Caldimonas brevitalea: one gene and its partner. The protein of the gene in region 2 interacts with the protein of the main gene of each other region in a pairwise test. Links are inferred from orthologs where the notes say so. Each region holds a gene or a part of one and is shown on either strand. Other genes may lie near its edges.

The links. Proteins that work in one complex are often made in the same cells at the same time.
Region 1: the proteins of AAW51_RS05300 (region 2) and AAW51_RS05850 interact in binary tests that used the Escherichia coli proteins (3 or more experiments, as listed by UniProt). The link is inferred for Caldimonas brevitalea from one-to-one orthologs.

Annotation. Positions count from the first base shown.
Region 1 is NZ_CP011371.1:1,320,802-1,324,417, forward strand. Bases 1-3,000 are described here. They hold AAW51_RS05850 (peptidoglycan D,D-transpeptidase FtsI family protein), read left to right. Parts: upstream 1-594; coding sequence 595-2,406; downstream 2,407-3,000. Other genes in these bases: rsmH (16S rRNA (cytosine(1402)-N(4))-methyltransferase RsmH), read left to right, coding at 1-260; ftsL (cell division protein FtsL), read left to right, coding at 260-598; AAW51_RS05855 (UDP-N-acetylmuramoyl-L-alanyl-D-glutamate--2,6-diaminopimelate ligase), read left to right, coding at 2,406-3,000. Outside these bases: more of AAW51_RS05855, read left to right, coding at 3,001-3,616. UniProt on the Escherichia coli protein: Essential cell division protein that catalyzes cross-linking of the peptidoglycan cell wall at the division septum. Required for localization of FtsN.
Region 2 is NZ_CP011371.1:1,194,980-1,199,208, forward strand. The notes cover bases 565-3,561. They hold AAW51_RS05300 (transglycosylase domain-containing protein), read right to left. Parts: upstream 2,453-3,561; coding sequence 1,676-2,452; downstream 565-1,675. Other genes in these bases: AAW51_RS05290 (TlpA family protein disulfide reductase), read right to left, coding at 565-960; AAW51_RS05295 (hypothetical protein), read right to left, coding at 957-1,568; aroE (shikimate dehydrogenase), read right to left, coding at 2,463-3,293; AAW51_RS05310 (energy transducer TonB), read right to left, coding at 3,299-3,561. Outside these bases: aroQ (type II 3-dehydroquinate dehydratase), read right to left, coding at 1-335; more of AAW51_RS05290, read right to left, coding at 448-564; more of AAW51_RS05310, read right to left, coding at 3,562-4,147; AAW51_RS05315 (ribonuclease catalytic domain-containing protein), read right to left, coding at 4,154-4,229. UniProt on the Escherichia coli protein: Peptidoglycan polymerase that catalyzes glycan chain elongation from lipid-linked precursors. May play a role in peptidoglycan assembly during cell division in collaboration with other cell division proteins.

The DNA of each region.
Region 1 (3,616 bases), 130 kb from region 2 along the record:
TGAACGCCGCGTTGGAACTGCTCGCGCCGGGCGGCCGCCTGGTCGTGATCAGCTTCCATTCGCTCGAAGACCGCATCGTCAAGCAGTTCATCGTGCGCCACAGCCGGCACGAGGTGGATCGGCGCGCGCCGTTTGCGCCGGTGCCCGAGTCGAAGCTGAAGGCCCTCGCGCGCATCAAGCCCGGCGACGCCGAGGTGGCCGCCAATCCGCGCGCTCGTTCGGCGGTGCTGCGGGTGGCCGAACGCACGGAGGCACGCTGATGGCCACCCGCTTGAACATCGTGTTGTTCATCGCGCTGGTGCTCAGCGGGCTGTACCTCGTGCGCATCTCTTATGAGGCACGGCGGGTGTTCGTCGAAGTCGAGCGCAGCCAGGCCGAGGAGCGCACGCTGCAAACCCAGTTCGAACAGCTCGAACTGGAAAAGCGCGCCCAGGCCACGCCGCTGCGGGTCGAGAAGGTGGCACGCGAAAAGCTGCAGATGCGCACGGCCTCGGCCGCCGTCACGCACTACGTCACCTTGCCTGCCGGCGCCGCGTCGGCGTCGTCTGCCGCAGCGCCTGTGCCGGCCCCGTCCGCGGCCGACGGAGGTCAGCGATGAAACAATGGTTGTCACGGCTGAATCGCAAGGGCCGCGGCGCCGACAAGGCGCCGCGGCCACACGCCGTGCGCACGGTGATGTATGCGACCAGCCCGCTGCTCGCGTCCAAGACGCCGCCCTGGCGGTCGAAGTTCCTGGTGGCCTGCATCGGCCTCGGTTTCTGCCTGCTGGTCGGGCGCGCCGCCTACATCCAGATCATCGGCACCGACTTCTATCAGCGGCAGGGCGAAAGCCGTTATGCGCGCACGCTCGAGCTGCCCGCCAACCGCGGCCGCATCATCGACCGCAACGGGCTGATCCTGGCGTCGAGCGTGCCGGCGCCGTCGATCTGGGCCATCCCGAAGGACCTCGACGCCGGGCCCACCGAGCGTCGCAAGCTGGCCAAGCTGCTGGGCATGACGACGGCCGAGCTGAACAAGCGCCTCGAAGACAACCCCAACTTCGTCTGGCTGCGCCGCCAGGTCGACGACAGCGTCGCCGAGCAGGTCAAGGCGCTGGGGTTGAAGGGTGTGCACCAGGTCAAGGAATACAAGCGCCGCTATCCCGAGGGTGAGGCGGCCGCTCACGTGGTCGGCTTCACCAACGTCGAGAACCAGGGCCAGGAAGGCATCGAGCTGGCCTTCCAGCGCGACCTGTCCGGCCGCGACGGCACACGTCGTGTCATCAAGGACCGGCTCGGCAACGTGGTCGAAGACCTGGGTGACCGGGTGCACCCGCTGGATGGTCGCGACATCGAGCTGTCGATTGACTCCAAGGTGCAGTTCTTCGCCTACCAACGCATCCGCGACGCGGTGGCCGAGCACAAGGCCAAGGCCGGCTCGGTGGTGGTGCTCGACGTGCAGACCGGCGAGGTGCTGGCGCTCGCCAATTTCCCGAGCTACACGCCCGGCGACCGCCAGAACCTCGGCGGCTCGCAGCTGCGCAACCGCGCCGTGACCGACACCTTCGAGCCCGGCTCGACGATGAAGCCCTTCATCGCGGCGCTCGCGCTCGAGCGCGGCCAGGTCAAGCCCGACACGGCCATCCACACGGCGCCCGGCTGGTTCATGCTCACCGGCTCGACCATCCGCGACGCGCACCCGCACGACATCCTGACCGTCTCGGAGGTGATCCAGAAGTCGAGCAACGTCGGCACCGTCAAGATGGCGATGCAGATGCCGGCTCGCGAGATGTGGGAGACCTTCACCGCGGTCGGCCTGGGGCAACGGCCGCAGGTGCCGTTCCCCGGTGTGGTGTCGGGGCGTTTGCGGCCCTACAAGACATGGCGGCCGATCGAGCAGGCGACGATGAGCTACGGCTATGGCCTGTCGGTCTCGTTGTTCCAGCTGGCACGCGCCTATACGGCCTTCGCCCGCGATGGCGAGGTGATCCCGGTGTCGCTGCTCAAGACCGAGGAGCCGGCCGCCGGCATCCGCGTGTTCTCGCCCGAGACCGCCCAGGCGGTACGCAAGATGCTGCAGATGGCAGCAGGCCCCGGTGGCACCGCACCCAAGGCGCAGACCATCGGTTATTCGGTCGGCGGCAAGAGCGGCACCGCGCACAAGCAGGAAGGCAAGGGCTACGCAGACCGCAAATACCGCTCGTGGTTCGTCGGGCTGGCGCCGATGGACAAGCCGCGCATCGTCGTCGCGGTGATGGTCGACGAGCCGAACAACGGCAAATACTTCGGCGGCGACGTGGCCGCGCCAGTGTTCAGCGAGGTGGTGCAGCAGAGCCTGCGCATGATGGGCGTGCAGCCGGACATCGCGGTGCAGCCCCAGATCATGGCGCAACAGCGCCAGGCGCCGGCCGTCGAGGAGAGCTTCTGATGTCGCTGCCGGTCTTTCCCACCCCCGAGTCGGCGGCCGAATGGCTGCGCCAGCAGGTGCAGGGGCGTTTGCGAACCGACAGCCGCCAGGTTGGCGCCGGCGACGGTTTCATCGCCTGGCCGGGCTATGCCGTCGACGGCCGCCGTTTCGTGGGCGCCGCGTTGCAAGCTGGTGCCACGGCCTGCCTCGTCGAGGCGGACGGCGTGGAGGCGTTCGGCTTCGACACGTCGGAACAGCGTGGCCGCGTCGCGGCGGTGGCCGGGCTGAAGGCCGCCAGCGGCCGCATCGCCGACGTCTATTACGGCGAGCCGTCGCGCCGCCTGCGGGTGGTGGCCAGCACCGGCACCAATGGCAAGACGTCGACCGCCTGGTGGACGGCCCAGGCCCTCAGCCTGCTCGGCAAGCGCTGCGGCGTGATCGGCACACTGGGGGTCGGCGAGCCGCCTTCGCGCGTGGCCCCGGAGGCCGAGGTGATCGCCACCGGCCTCACCACGCCCGACCCGGTGACCTTGCATGGGTCGCTGCGGCGCTTCGCCGACACCGGTTACGCCGCTTGCGCCATCGAGGCGTCGTCGATCGGCATCGTCGAGCACCGGCTCGACGCCTTGCGGATCGAAGTCGCCCTGTTCACCAATTTCACGCGCGACCACCTCGACTACCACGGCGACATGGACGCCTATTGGGAGGCCAAGGCCCAGTTGTTCGACTGGCCGGGCCTGCGAGCGGCGGTGCTGAACCTCGACGATCCCCGCGGCGTCGCGGTGGCCGAGCGGCTGCGCCGCGAGGGACGCCTGCAGGTGTGGGGCTACACCCGCGGTGCGACGGGCGAACTGCGCGCCGCCGACGTGGGCTACCAGGGCGGCGGGCTGGGCTTCACGCTGATCGAAGGCACGCGCGCGGTGCCGGTGCGCACCCGTTTGATCGGCGACTACAACGTCGCCAACCTGCTCGCGGTGATCGGCGGCCTGCGCGCGCTCGACGTGCCGCTGGCCGATGCCGCCGCCTTGTGCGCCGAGCTGACGCCGGTGCCCGGGCGCATGCAGCGTGTCGGCGGCGATCGCGGCCCGCTCGCGGTGGTCGATTACGCCCACACGCCCGACGCGCTCGAGCAGGCGCTGCGCGCCTTGCAGCCGCTGGCGCGGGAGCGTGGCGGCCGGCTCTGGTGCGTGTTCGGCTGCGGCGGCGACCGCGACGCGACCAAGCGGCCGCT
Region 2 (4,229 bases):
CGGCGAAAGTCCTCACGCTTGTGAACGTTGGACAAATGCACCTCGACGAAGGGCAGCGCCACCGCCGCCAGGGCGTCCCGCAACGCCACGCTGGTATGCGTGTAGCCGCCCGGGTTGATGACGATGTAGCGGGTGCCATCGTCGCGCGCGGCTTGCACGCGGTCGATCAGGGCGCCTTCGTGATTGCTCTGGAAGCTGTTCAGCTTGACGCCTCGATCTGCAGCGATCTTCATCAGATCTGCATCGATTTCTGCCAGCGTGGTCGAACCATAGACCTCCGGCTCGCGGGTGCCGAGCAGGTTGAGGTTCGGGCCATGCAGGACAAGAATGGTCATCGGCGTTGAGGGTTGAACGGCACCCTCGAATTGAGAAGCCGTGACTTTACGCGCAAATCGGAGCAAATGTCGAGAAATTGTTTCCGGACCGTCGCGCTGGCGTGGCGCCCGGTCAACTCCCTCTTGCCCAGCCGGCCAACTCGTCGTAATGGGTCTCGCCGAGCTTGCGGTGGGCCACGTCGCCGTCCACGCCGAAGGCAACCGTGAAGGGCAAGCCCCCTTGGGCGTTGCCCAGCGAGCGCGACCAGGTCACGCCGGCGTACCCGGCGATCGCCACCGGAAAACTCACCTGCACACGCCGCGCCAGAAACTCGCGTACCTGCGGGGCGTTGTCAACCGCCATGCCGACGACCTGCCACCCGCGGGCGCGGAATTCGCGGAAGAAGCGGTCGACTTGCGGCATCTCGCGCACGCAGGGGGCGCACCAGGTGGCCCAAAAGTTGAGCAGCAGCGGGCCGCCCCGGTAGTCGGCGAGCGACAGAAACTCGCCCTCGGGTGTCTCGAAGCGCGCGTCCCACAGACCGTCGTGGGGTTGCGCCCGCCCCGCCAGCTGCCACCACGCGAGCCCGGCCCCGGCGGCCGCCGCGGCCGCGCCTGCGCTCACCAGCAGAGCCCGGCGTTTCACGGCGTTTCCTCGAGCAAGGCGCGCACGGCCGCCGTGCTGCCGCGCTCGGCGCGCCCGCGTGCGTCGGCCTTGACCGCGCCGCGCAGGTCATCGCGGTCGTAGATCACCAGGTGCACCAACACGCGCATGCCCAGTTCGGGGCTCGCCTCCGACATCGTCAGCACATCGACCGTGTCGCCGCGGAAGCCGACCACGCTGCCGGCGTCGTAGTCGACCCGCTTGCCGATCAGCAGGATCTCGGCCGATTTCGGGTCGTCGCAGAAGAGGTTGAGCCAGACGTCGTTGAGCCGCGTCGCGGTGCCGTTCCACACCGCACCGGTCAGATGGGGCTGGAACTCGGCCAGGCGCTCCATCCAGCGCAAGGCGATCCGCCGCAGCGCCGCCAGCTCGCCCGGCTGCGTGTCGCCGCAAAAGATCTCGATGTATGCGCGCACTTCTTCCTCGACCAGCTCATTGCTGGGCAGGTCCAGGTTGCCGAGGCCGCGCTTGTTGAGGACTTTGACAGCCTTGCGCTTGGCCGGGCCGTACTCCATGCCTTCCTCGACGATCAGCCGGGCGGCGGTGGCGGCAATCTCGGACGCGAGCGCGGAAGCGGAGTTGGAGGCCATGAGGGTAAAAGGAAGCAGAGGGCCCGTCGGGCCCGAACAGGCCATTCTAGGAGTGCCGGGACCGCCTTGCGGCGCAGCCCGCCCTGGAGCGCTGCCGGCGCAAGGGCTCAGGGCAGCTGCACGGCGCGCATGCGGGCGAGCACGGTGGCGGCGCGTCCGCGCACGTAGGCCGAGCCGGGCCGCTTCTCGAAGCGTTTCGGCGCCGGCAACATCACCGCGAGCCGCGCCGCCTGGGCCGGCGACAGCTCCGCCGCGCCGATCCTGAAATAGTGCCGCGCCGCTGCCTCGGCGCCGAACACACCCTCGCCCCACTCGACGTGGTTGAGGTAGATCTCGAGGATGCGCTGCTTGCCGAGCAATGCTTCGAGCATGAAAGTGATCACGAACTCCTGCCCCTTGCGCAGAAAACTGCGGTCGGACGACAGAAACAGGTTCTTGGCCAACTGCTGGGTGATGGTGGAGCCGCCCACCACACGCGCCTGCCGCATCTTCACCGGCCGGTCGGGCGTGCGCGCGGCGCGCTGCAAAAGCCGTTGGTTGTACTTGTCGGCGCGCTCCTGCGCCTTCAGGTTGCGCTCCCACGCCTTCTCGAGCGCCTCCCACTCGACCCCTTCATGGTCGGCGAAGCCGGCATCTTCGGAGGCGATCACCGCGCGTTTCAGGTGGTCCGAGATCTGGTCGTAGTCGCGCCATTCCTGGCGCCACGGCAGCCGGTGCTGCACCTTCATGATGCGCCAGGCTTCCGAGCGTTCGAAGGTGGTCGACTGCGGGTCGACCACCGCCATCAAGGCGACGCGCGCCAGGAAGTAGAGCTGCAGCGCGATCGCCGACAGCAGACACAACGTCAGCCAGCGGCCGACCAGACGGAGCAAACGCTTTCCCATCGCGGGCCGCTCAGACCTCGCCACGCCGCAGCGCGGCCAGCACTTCGGTGGTCTCGGGGCGCACGCCGCGCCACAGCGCGAAGGCGTCGGCCGCCTGTTCAACCAGCATGCCCAGCCCATCGCGCCCGCTGGCACCGTGTTCGGCCGCCCACTCGAGGAAACCGGCGGCCGCCGGGCCATACATCATGTCGTAGGCGAGTGCGCCGGGGCCGAGCACGCGCCCCGCCACCGGCACGCCGCCGCCTTGCAGGCTGCTCGCGGTCGCGTTCAGCACCAGTGCGTAGCCGCTGCCGCAGTCCTCGAGCCCACTCGCCTGCAGCGTCACGTCGCGTTCGGCCGCCCAGGCGGCATGGGTTTGCACCAGCGCCTGCGCCTTGTGCAGCGTGCGGTTGGCGACCACGACACGGCGCGGCCGCAGGTCGATCAGCGGTGCCAACACGCCGGCGGCCGCGCCGCCCGCGCCGATCAGCAGCAGGTCGCGCCCCGCCAGGTCGACGCCGGCGTTGTGCCGCAGGTCGGCCACCAGGCCGCTGCCGTCGGTGTTGTCGGCGAACCAGCCGCCCTGCGGCTCGAAACACAACACGTTGGCCGCCTGCGCCAGACGTGCGCGTTCGCTGACCCGGTGGGCCGCGCGGCAGGCCTCGAACTTGAACGGCACTGTCACGTTGCAACCCTTGGCACCGCTGGCCGCGAAGGCGCGCAGCGTGGTCTCGAAGCGGTCGAGGGGCACCAGCAAGCGCTCGTAGGTCAGCGCCTGGCCGGTCTGTGCCGCGAAGCGGGCGTGGATGTCGGGCGACTTGCTGTGTTCGACCGGATTCCCGGCCACGGCATAGCGGTCCATCGTGTTCAGTTGGTGGTCAGCGTGGTCTCGAGCGCAGCGTCACGCGTGAAACGAAAGCGCGACACGACGACGATCTGGTCGGCCTTGGCGCGCATCGCTGGCGAGAAGGCGCCGAACGGGCCGGCGGCCTCGACGATCGCGATCGCCCGTCGGTCGAGCACCGGCGAGTCGGAGTGCTGCACGATCTCGGTGTCGACCACCTGGCCGTGGGCGTCCACGGTCACGATCATCGTCAACTCGCCATACAGCTTCTTGCCCTGGTGTTCCGGGAAATTGCGTGTGCCGCGGTCTTCGATCTTGCGACGCAGCTGGTCGTAATAGATCGCGTAGACCTCTTCACGCGTGCTGGGGCTGATGTAGCGGCGCTTGGGGCGCGCGTTTTCTTCGTTGATGCGCTTTTCGATCTCGGCCAGCATGCGCAGCAGCTGACGGCGGCGCTCTTCCTGGGCTTTGTGCTCGGGCGTGCCCTGGTCCCGTTGCGGGTCGGGCGGCGGCAGGGCGGCCAGCTCGCGCTTGAGCTGTGTCAGCAGCCGGTTCTGCTGCTCCTGCAAGGCCTCGACCTGCTTGCGCGCGTCTTCCATCGCATCGCCGGTGGCGGTCAACGCGGACGGCGGCAGGGGCGACGTGGCGCGGCCTTTTTCGGCCTCGCCGCCGCCGGCCAGATTGGCCTGCGCGATCGCCTGCGCCTTCACCGGGGCCTCGTTCGACCGGGCATTGACCAGCACCACCTCGAGCGGTGTGTCCTCGAACATCCGGTTGAAGCCCTCCGGGTCGACGAAGCGAGCCGTCAGCAACACGGCATGCACGCTGATCGAAATCGCCAGCGCGATCTGCAGGGTGGAGAACTTCTTCATCAAGGGTCAGGCAGCCGAGGGGGGGGTGTTGTCGCCGGCGGTATTGTCGCCTTGTTGCGCGTCGCCGTCGTTCACGTCGATG